3 regions of the Exiguobacterium sp. s50 genome follow, and region 2 is predicted to be linked to each of the others. Evidence: riboswitches for the same ligand, from Rfam matches in the RefSeq annotation. Region 2 holds a riboswitch; each other region holds the start of a gene.
What was found. Region 2 has a riboswitch for S-adenosylmethionine ahead of msrA (peptide-methionine (S)-S-oxide reductase MsrA). Riboswitches for the same ligand answer to the same signal wherever they lie in the genome.
Positions count from the first base shown of each region.

Region 1: another riboswitch for S-adenosylmethionine. It lies ahead of KNP68_RS06650 (methionine ABC transporter ATP-binding protein); the one in region 2 lies ahead of msrA (peptide-methionine (S)-S-oxide reductase MsrA).
Region 3: another riboswitch for S-adenosylmethionine. It lies ahead of KNP68_RS13375 (MetQ/NlpA family ABC transporter substrate-binding protein); the one in region 2 lies ahead of msrA (peptide-methionine (S)-S-oxide reductase MsrA).

Region 1 is NZ_JACSLP010000004.1:19,145-22,419, forward strand. Features, by position in the region: gene KNP68_RS06640 (MetQ/NlpA family ABC transporter substrate-binding protein) at 1-68, opposite strand, end outside; gene KNP68_RS06645 (methionine ABC transporter permease) at 99-761, opposite strand; gene KNP68_RS06650 (methionine ABC transporter ATP-binding protein) at 751-1,779, opposite strand; SAM riboswitch class I at 1,857-1,962, opposite strand; gene KNP68_RS06655 (thioredoxin family protein) at 2,416-2,673, opposite strand; gene KNP68_RS06660 (PTS sugar transporter subunit IIC) at 2,861-3,275, shown strand, end outside.
Region 2 is NZ_JACSLP010000001.1:27,705-30,979, reverse strand. Features, by position in the region: gene KNP68_RS00180 (AAA family ATPase) at 1-1,152, opposite strand, end outside; gene msrA (peptide-methionine (S)-S-oxide reductase MsrA) at 1,358-1,882, opposite strand; SAM riboswitch class I at 1,947-2,048, opposite strand; gene KNP68_RS00170 (hypothetical protein) at 2,093-2,254, opposite strand; gene KNP68_RS00165 (amidase family protein) at 2,366-3,275, shown strand, end outside.
Region 3 is NZ_JACSLP010000011.1:19,252-22,526, forward strand. Features, by position in the region: gene KNP68_RS13365 (aminotransferase class I/II-fold pyridoxal phosphate-dependent enzyme) at 1-158, shown strand, start outside; gene KNP68_RS13370 (iron-containing alcohol dehydrogenase family protein) at 155-1,171, shown strand; SAM riboswitch class I at 1,212-1,316, shown strand; gene KNP68_RS13375 (MetQ/NlpA family ABC transporter substrate-binding protein) at 1,389-2,210, shown strand; gene KNP68_RS13380 (methionine ABC transporter ATP-binding protein) at 2,220-3,254, shown strand; gene KNP68_RS13385 (methionine ABC transporter permease) at 3,226-3,275, shown strand, end outside.

The DNA.
Region 1 (3,275 bases), on a different contig from region 2:
CCGCAAGCCGCGAGAATCGTAAGTGCTGAAGCTGCCGTTAAACCGAGTACTGTTTTCCATGATTTCATTATAAAACCCCTCCAAATTTTCTATTTAGATTAAGCAGAACGCTTATCAATTACAGATACGAGTCGATCGCCGATGAACTGAATGACGAAGACGATGACCAAGATTAAGACGGTCGCGACGAACGTGACGTCACTTTGTGAACGCTGGAAGCCTTCGAGGAACGCCAAGTTCCCGAGTCCTCCACCGCCGACGACCCCTGCCATCGCCGTGTAACCGACGATCGCGACGATCGTGACCGTGATGCCTGACACGATGGCCGGCAATGCTTCTGGGAACAATACTTTATAGACGATCTGCCATTTTGTCGCACCCATCGACTCAGCCGCCTCGATGACGCCGCGGTCGACTTCGCGAAGCGCGAGCTCGACCATCCGAGCATAGAACGGGGCCGCACCGATGATCAGTGCCGGCAGTGCTGCCGTTGACCCGAGCATCGTCCCGACGACGAGTAACGTGAACGGGATGAGCAAGATAATCAAAATGATGAACGGGATTGACCGGAAGATGTTGACGACCGCGCTGATGACCGTGTAAATCGGACGGTTCTTCATCATGAGCGGCTCGTTTGTGACATATAGGAGCATCCCGAGGGCGAGACCGATGACGAACGTCGCGGCTCCGGCGACGAGCGTCATATAGAGCGTCTCCCACGTCTGTTCTAACATGACTTGCCAATCTACATTAGGAAACATCGCTTTCTACCTCCACTTCCACTGCCTGTGATCGGATTGAGGCGATGGCCCGCTCGACTTCAGCCGGCTCTCCGATCAATTGGATGAATAATGTCCCGAGGGCACCGACTTGTGACTGCGTCACGTTTCCGCCGATGATGTTGAAGCCGATGTCATGCTGCTTCAACACTTCCGACAGAATCGGTTGTTCGGCCGTCTCGTTCAAGAATTTGAGCTTGACGATTTGACCGCTCGGATAACGAGCTTTCAAATGTTCGAACGTTAGCGACATGTCTTCGACCGCGCCGATCTGTTTGACGAACTCTTTCGTGATTGGCTGTTTCGGGTGTTGGAACACGTCGGCGACTTGCCCGGTCTCGACGACCTTTCCGGCCTCCATGACGGCGACACGGTGACAAATCTTTTGGATGACGTGCATCTCATGGGTGATGAGGACGATCGTCAAACCGAGTTTCTTGTTGATGCTGACGAGCAGTTCGAGAATCGAATCCGTCGTCTTCGGGTCGAGTGCGCTCGTCGCTTCATCGCAGAGGAGCACTTCTGGATTCGTAGCGAGCGCACGGGCTATCCCGACTCGCTGCTTTTGGCCGCCCGATAGCTGTGACGGATAGCTATCTTCTCGTCCGGCGAGGCCGACGAGTTCGACGAGTTCTTGAACGCGGCGTTTGCGCTCGCTCGCCGGTACCCCGATGAGTTCGAGCGGGAAGCTGATATTCTCAGCGACTGTGCGCGACCATAACAAGTTGAAGTGTTGGAACACCATCGAGACGTTTTTACGTACCCCGCGTAGTTCCTTTGGTGTGAGTTTCGTCAGCTCGCTGCCGGCGACCACGATTTCACCGCTTGACGGTGCCTCGAGTCGGTTGAGCAAGCGGATGAGCGTCGACTTCCCCGCACCTGAATATCCGATTATTCCAAAAATTTCGCCGCTTTCGATTGTAAGCGACACATCATCGACCGCCTGGACCCGACCGTTTTTCGTGTCGAACCATTTGGCCACATTGCGTAATTGAATCAATCCATTTCCCTCCTGACAACAAAAAAAGTACGCACGTTTGAGCAAACGTGCGTACTTTATCGTACGGACAACGATTGCTCTCATCTTCCAAGGTATACACCTTGCTGGAATTAGCACCATTTCGGATTGCTCCGCGGTTGCTGGGCGTCATAGGGCCAGTCCCTCAGCCTCTCTTGATAAGAGTGGTTGCGTATTTGATTAGCTTTATCATAGCGACACATTATTTTCATGTCAAACTATTTTTTTCAGCAAAATAAAAAAAGGTGCCATCCGAGGATGACACAGAACGTAGCACCTTGAGTCACTGAAGGACAACCCATAGATGAACCTCTTTTGCCCGATCAGAGCATTCATCCTTATATGGGGGATTTTTACCCAACCATCACTCGGTCTTCGAACGGACCATGCAATTACGCGACCGGTGCCCCGACGCTTGATTTTTTTGGGGGACAATCGAAGGGAAGGTCCACCTGAAATCGCGTAAGCTCATGCAGCGGTTGTTCGAAAACGTCTTGATGACGGGAAAATCTCGTCCTATGTTGTGTTCAAGTAAGATGTTGTAATGAATATATCATTCGTGAACTTTCTGTGTCAACTGATTATTTAAAATTTTCAGATTATTCTAATCATCCTATCTCATTTAACGAAAGATAGGACGTGCTGGACGTTTTGAAACGCGTACAAACGATTGCGAACTTGGCCATTCTCTAGCTTCAATAGCGCCGGGACACTCATAACCTGATATGCCTCGAGCTCGTTCGGGATAAAGTTGGCATCGCGTTTTTCAATCTTCAATTCTGGGTCGACCGCCTCGACGACCGAGAGCATCCGCTCAGCCACGGCGCATGTACCGCACATTGGGGCGTATATATATAAGAATCCGTCTGTCATCATTTTGCTCACCTCTCTTCTAAGTATATGAATCCGGCCCAGTCGGTTCAAAAGTTGTGCTCAAATGGAAAATTCTGAACATTTCAACATTTCTGGTTGACGCTCGGCAGAAAGAGGCATAGTATGGTCATTAACTTTATCGCTTTTGTACATAACAGCAAACCAGTAGAAAAGGACAGGTGAATCCCCAATGACGGAAGAGAAGCTTACCGGAAAACAATTTTTAATGAACGTCTTGAACGGCCTCAGTCTTGCCATTCTCATTGCCCTCATCCCGAGCGCTTTGCTCGGTGAATTAACGAAAGCCATCTTGCCTTATTTTCCGTCCTTGCAGTTCATCTTAGATGCGACGACGATTGCGATGCGCCTCTTACCGGTCATCATCGGTGTCGCCGTCGCCATGCAGTTCGGACGATCGGCGCTCGAGGCCGGGACGATCGGCATCGCGACCCAGGTCGGAAGTGGCGCCATCCGCATCGAGGAAGGCGCGTTCCTCATGGCCGGAATCGGTGACGTCATCACGGCTGGTGTGACGGCCGCTCTCGCGACGTTCCTCGTCATGCAGTTGTCGCCACGCTTGAAGACATACACGGTGCTCGTCTTGC
Region 2 (3,275 bases):
TCCGGTTGATAAATCTTTAAAGGATTTTGATTGTGTAATAATAAATGACTTTTCATCTATATGTAAATTCAGTCGATTTTTAAAGAATTTAGTAAAATTATCTTGAAGAAAGTCGAAAGGCTTTAAAAGTGTCTCCATTTTTAACAAATGTGAACTATATAAACTTATTAGTTCTCTAATGATTTTATCGTGGTCATCTAGTCTTTCCTCAAATGCAATTTTATCCTCTATCTCGTTTTTGAGGTTAGATTCTTTTAAACTAAAATAATCTTTGATTGAGTTGTAGTCAACATTTCTAAGTTTTAGTTGATTTGCCAAATCAATTAATTTTTCTGCTGAGTCGGTGTCACTATGAACTTTTTTGTTTCTTATACGAATTGATGTGGAATCCTTACTTTGAAACGTATTCTCTATTAAAGTGCTTATCAATTTTTTTAGAACAGTATTTAGTCCCAAAGAACTTCTTTTTTGTAACTCAAAAGTGTACTTTTGGAATAATTGATCTATATCGTTATCATTAATTCCAACGAGTTTGTTATTTTCTGGTAAAGATTCGAACAACTTTGCTACCTTCTCGAAATCCATATCTACTTTACTAGTATTGTTTTGCTCTAACAAACTTAATAAGTCACTATCTATTCTTCTGTAAGTAGGAAAATAAAGAATACTATTTTTTAAGTATCTAATCTGTTTAGTTAAAACTTGTAGCTCTTCATAATAACTTATTAACTCTAGAAGAGATTCTCCATATGGGTAGTAATGCGGTAGATTTGCTATTAAGTCCTCACCTTTCACTTCATAATTAATCTCTACAAAAGGATAGATAGTTTTCTTACCTTCAAACAAATAATTAATTCCATTTACAGTTGTATACTCTATATTTAATACATTATTAGTTTTAGTTACTCTTATTTTTTTTATCCATACTAACCCTCTAACTTTTGGAGTATAGTCTTCTTTATCAAATTCAATCACGATTTCTTCGAACTTTTTATCAAATAAGGGATTAAAATCACAACTTAATATGTTATGTATTACGTTTAGTAACGTTGTTTTACCTGATCCGTTATTACCAATATAAATGGTTAAATTTTCGTCTAAGGGAAATTCGGGATGACTATTACCATAAAATTCTTTTAATTGTAGTCTCATAAAGTCCTCCAATATAATGTATTTTTATGACTTAATTATAACATTATATCTATTCTGATCTTAATTTTTATAATTAATATAAGAATTTCACAAGATAGCTAAATCTACTTAAATTCTCACCAGTACTAAAATGGTGAATTATGTAACTGATAAAAAGCGCGACCGTATCATGATGGCCGCGTCTTTTCATCTTCAATTACATGACTTAAACTTTTTCCGCCCACGCTACATCAATAAACTCATCACGTCCTGAAATAGCCCGATCTTCCTTATAATGTTTCGGATTCTTCTTATGGAAGTCTTGATGGTATTCCTCGGCCGGATAGAACGTGTCGGCAGGCAAGATTTTCGTGACGATCGGCTGTTTGAAGCGTCCGCTCGCCGCGAGCGCGTCGCGACTCTGCTCTGCTTTCACGCGTTGTTCTTCCGTATGATAGAAGATGGCCGGCGCATATTGGCTGCCGCGGTCTTGGAACTGGCCGCCGTCATCGGTCGGGTCGGTCTGAATCCAATACAGTTCGAGCAGTCGTTCATAAGCGAACAGCGTCGGGTCGAATGTGATCTCGACGACCTCATAATGCCCGGTCGTCCCTGTCTTCACTTGTTCATACGTCGGGTCATTGACGTGACCTCCCGTATAACCGGATACGATTGACTCGATGCCAGGTTGTTCCTCGAACGGCGTCACCATGCACCAAAAACAGCCGCCTGCGAATGTTGCTTTTTCCATTAATAAGTCCCCCTCATGTTCATTTCCAAAAAAAAGCGCCCATGTCATCGACATGAGCGCTCTGTCATATCGGCCAAGGCAAACTGCCTTGCTGGAAGTAGCACCTTGCCGAAGCAGGTTGCTGTGAAGTCATAGAGCCAGGTCTCTCGTTCACTCGAGATATCGATATGTAGTTGGTGAGAGCATCATACCATCAGATTTGAAGCGGCGTCAACGGTTTGGCTTGCGTCGAAGTTGGACCAAGGTGGCGCCGAGAATCAAGATGACGAGGACGATGGAGAGCGGTAGCGTATACGGGGCGTCCCCGGCATATAACTGTAAGAAGAACAAGGCAAAGACGGACAATAAGACGAGTACGTACGAACGGTTCATAGTAACCTCCCTTTTCTTTCAGTGTACCAAGTTACATATTCGTTGGCGAACGAAAACAGGAAATCATGTGGCGATAGCGAATACCATCGAGTGACCAAAGGAGGAATCTATATGACTGAACCAAACACATTTTTCGAACTCGATATCGAGACCGCCCATCGCGGATATAAAGAAGGAACGTTCACGGCGCGTGACGTGACGGCCTACTATTTGACCCGAATCGCCCAGTTGAACGATAAACTGAGAGCGGTCATTCAAGTGAACCCGGACGCCTTGTTCGAGGCCGAGGCGGCGGATCGCGCCTATCAACGAGGTGAGCGATTACCGTTGCTCGGCATCCCGGTGCTGATCAAAGACAATGTCGAGACGGCCGGATTGATGAAGACGACGGCCGGGGCCGTCGCCCTCGCGCATCACTTCGCCGGCCGGGACGCCCATCTCGTCCAAAGCTTGCGCGCGAGCGGGGCCATCATCCTCGGGAAAGCGAACTTGTCCGAATGGGCCAACTTTTTGACCGAGGGCATGCCAAACGGCTGGAGTGGGGTCGGTGGCCAGACGCTCAATCCGTATGGGGACAAGCTCGATGTCGGAGGGTCGAGTTCAGGTTCGGCGTCAGCGGTCGCGGCCAACTTGACGTTGCTCGCCGTCGGCAGCGAGACGAGCGGCTCGATTATCCACCCGAGCGTCCATAACGGAATCGTTGGTATCAAACCGACCGTCGGGTTGATTAGCCGCAGCGGCATCATCCCGATCTCCCGGTCGCAAGACACGGCCGGCCCGATGGCACGGACACTCCGGGATGCGGTGCTCGCCCTTGAGGCGATGGTCGGGGAAGATCCCGCTGACCCAGCGACGGCGCATCTTCCGGCCGGTCCGCCTTACCGGACTTGTCTCGATGAGCGGCAAGCAGTCGGGATGCGTGTCGGCGTCGTCAAGACCGATTTGTCGGAAGAAGAGCAGGTGCTCTACGACGAAGCAATCGCATTGCTGAAACAGAGCGGCATCGAGGTCGTCACCGTCG
Region 3 (3,275 bases), on a different contig from region 2:
TGCATGAAGCCGGTGTCGCCGTCACCCCGGGCTATTTCTTCGGTTCGGAAGGGAACGGATACGTCCGCTTCGGCCTCGTCTCACCGGAACCGAAGATTGACGAGGCCGTCGAACGAATCGAGCGGTTGTTTGCCGCCTATGAGGAGGTGCGCGCATGATTCGTCAGGCCGTCCTTGAATATGACCACGCCGATGACGCGCTCGACCGTCTTGATGACTTAGTCGACGGCCGCCGTGCCCACGTCCTGCACGGTCAGAAAGGGTATGACGTCGTCCGAGCCATCTTTCCGGCCATCGCGGACTATCCGGCAACAAGGTTCAGCGGGGAGTGCACGGACTCGGAAGTCAAACGGCTCAAACCGTTGGACGCCGACGTGTTAATCGCCGTCGGAGGTGGCAAGCTCGTCGATACGGCCAAACTCGTCGCCTATCAACGGAACGTCCCGCTCATCGTCGTCCCAACGCTCGCCTCGAACTGTGCGGCGTTCACACCGCTCAGCGTCGTCTATCAGGAGGACGGGAGCTACGACCGCTACGACATGTTCCGCGTCGTCATCGAACGGGTCATCGTTGACTCACGGGTCATCTCGCGCTCACCATATGAATACTTTCGGGCAGGTGTCATCGACACGGTCGCGAAGTTTTACGAGGCCCGTTATTTGAGTGGTGACAGCTCAGCTGACGCCGGCGTCAACACCGGACTCGTCTTGGCCGAGCAGTGCGGGCGTCTCGTCGAACTTGAATTGAGCGAGCACGCTTTTGAGTCGTATAGTGACGACGTCCGCTTCGCGGTCGATCACGTGCTCGCCATCGGCGGCGCCGTCGGTGGATTTGGTGACGCCGGGACACGCGTCGCCGTGGGCCATGCGGTCCATAATGCGCTCAGCCGCTTCGAGTCGACCCACTCATTCTTGCACGGAGACAAGGTCGGCTTCGGCCTGATCATCCAAGAGCGCTTGCGGCGCTCGGCCGATGCTCCGTATTTGGAAGCTTGGTTGAAACGGTTCGGTGCCCCGACGACGCTCGAGACGCTCGGGGTCGGATTTGAGCATATCCCGGTCCTCGTCGACTCCGTCATGACGGAGACCGAGCTGCAACAGTTGCCGGAACCGCTCGATAAAAATTTTCTGAAAATAATTTTTGAAAATTTACAATTATCTATTTACAATTAAAAGAATTAAAAGTAAGATGATAACAACTTAATAGACCGATTGCTTATCAAGAGTGGTGGAGGGACTGGCCCTGTGAAACCCGGCAACCAGATCGTAATGATCATGGTGCTAATTCCAACAGACGAAATCGTCTGGGAGATGAGCGTGTCCGACTTTGACTTGTCGTGCCCGCCACTCTGAATGAGTAGCGGGCTTTCATTTTGGAGGAGGAAAACAAATGAACATCAAACAGAAAACAGTACTTGCAGGAACATCACTACTCGCCGCCATCGCGCTCTCAGCATGCGGACAATCGGACGCGAGCGAGGCGCTCAGCACGGAGTCGCTCACGATCGGCGTCACGGGCGGGCCGCACCAACAGATCGCCGAGAAAGTGAAAGAACTCGCGGCCGAAGACGGCCTCGAACTCGATATCAAAGTGTTCAACGACTATAATACGCCGAACACGGCGCTCGCCGAGGGCAGCCTCGACGTGAACAGTTATCAGACGCTCTCATTCCTAGAACTGCAAAAGTCCGATAAAGGCTATAAAATCGACGACGTGTTCAAGACCGTCGCTTTCCCGATGGGTCTCTACTCAGAGAAATTGACCGACATCGAGGACTTGAAAGAAGGTGACAAGGTCGCCGTCCCGAACGACCCGGCGAACGAGCTACGCGCGCTCCGTCTCTATGAGACAGCGGGACTCATCACGCTCAAAGAAGGATTGACAGACAAGGCGACAAAACGTGACATCGCCGAGAACCCGCTCAACCTTGAATTCATCGAACTCGAGGCGTCGCAGCTCCCGACCCAGCTCCCGGAAGTCGCACTCGCTGCCATCAACACGAACTTCGCGATGGGTGCCGGCCTGTCGATCAACGAGGACGCCTTGTTCCATGAAGACACGGTCGACAACCCGTATCCGAACTACGTCGTCGTCCGTACCGACAACAAGGATGACGAAGTCGTCGCGACGCTCAAATTGTATTATCACTCGGACGAGGTCCGGACGTTCATCGAAGAGACGTTCGACGGCTCAATCGTCCCGGCGTTTTAAGGAGGGCCTATGATCGCACTTAAAGGAATCACGAAGACGTTCACGGTAAATAAAGGTGCTGTCACCGCACTCGACGACGTCTCGCTCACCATCGAGAAAGGCGAGATCTTCGGCATCATCGGCCGAAGCGGGGCAGGAAAGAGCACGCTCATCCGCATGATCAACCTGCTCGAACGCCCGACGTCGGGCCAGGTCGAAATCGAAGGACAGGACGTCACGAAGCTCGACAAACGAGGGCTCTCGAAGCTACGTCATCGCATCGGGATGATCTTCCAACATTACAACCTGCTCAAGACGGCGACCGTCGAAGAGAACGTCGCCATCCCGCTCCGTCTCGAAGGACTCGATAAGCGGATAATCCGCGAACGCGTCGACAAGTACCTCGACATCGTCGGATTGACGGATCATCGGAAACATTATCCGGAGCAACTTTCGGGCGGACAGAAGCAACGTGTCGCCATCGCCCGCGCCCTCGCACATGAGCCGGACATCCTGCTCAGCGACGAGGCGACGAGCGCGCTCGACCCGGAGACGACCGAGTCGATTCTCGACCTGCTTCTCGACATCAATCGCGAGCTCGGGCTGACGATTTTCTTGATCACCCACGAGATGGAAGTCATCGAGCGCATCTGCGACCGGGTCGCGGTCATCGAGGCCGGCCGGATCATCGAAGAAGGGGACGTGCTCGACGTGTTCTCGGACCCGCAGCATGCGACGACGCGCAAGTTCTTGAAGACGAACCTCGATGTCCCGAAAGAGGTCGTCGAAGAATTGAGCACGCACGGGACGCTCGTCAACTTGTCGTTCATCGGCCATCAAAGTGAACAGGCCGTGCTCGCCCAATTGACGAAACGGTTCGGCTTGCTGCCGAACATCATCGGGGGCGGCATCAAAAAGCTTAAAGGAGGTCTCGTCGGTAATCTACTCGTCCATTTGGACGGCGATGAGGGCCAGACCGACCAAGCCGTCCGCTTCTTAGAGGCGAGCGGTGTGAAAGTGAAGGAGGTGACGAACTATGCTTCAGTTTTGGGAAAATTGGGGTGACTTGATTTGGACGGGGACGAT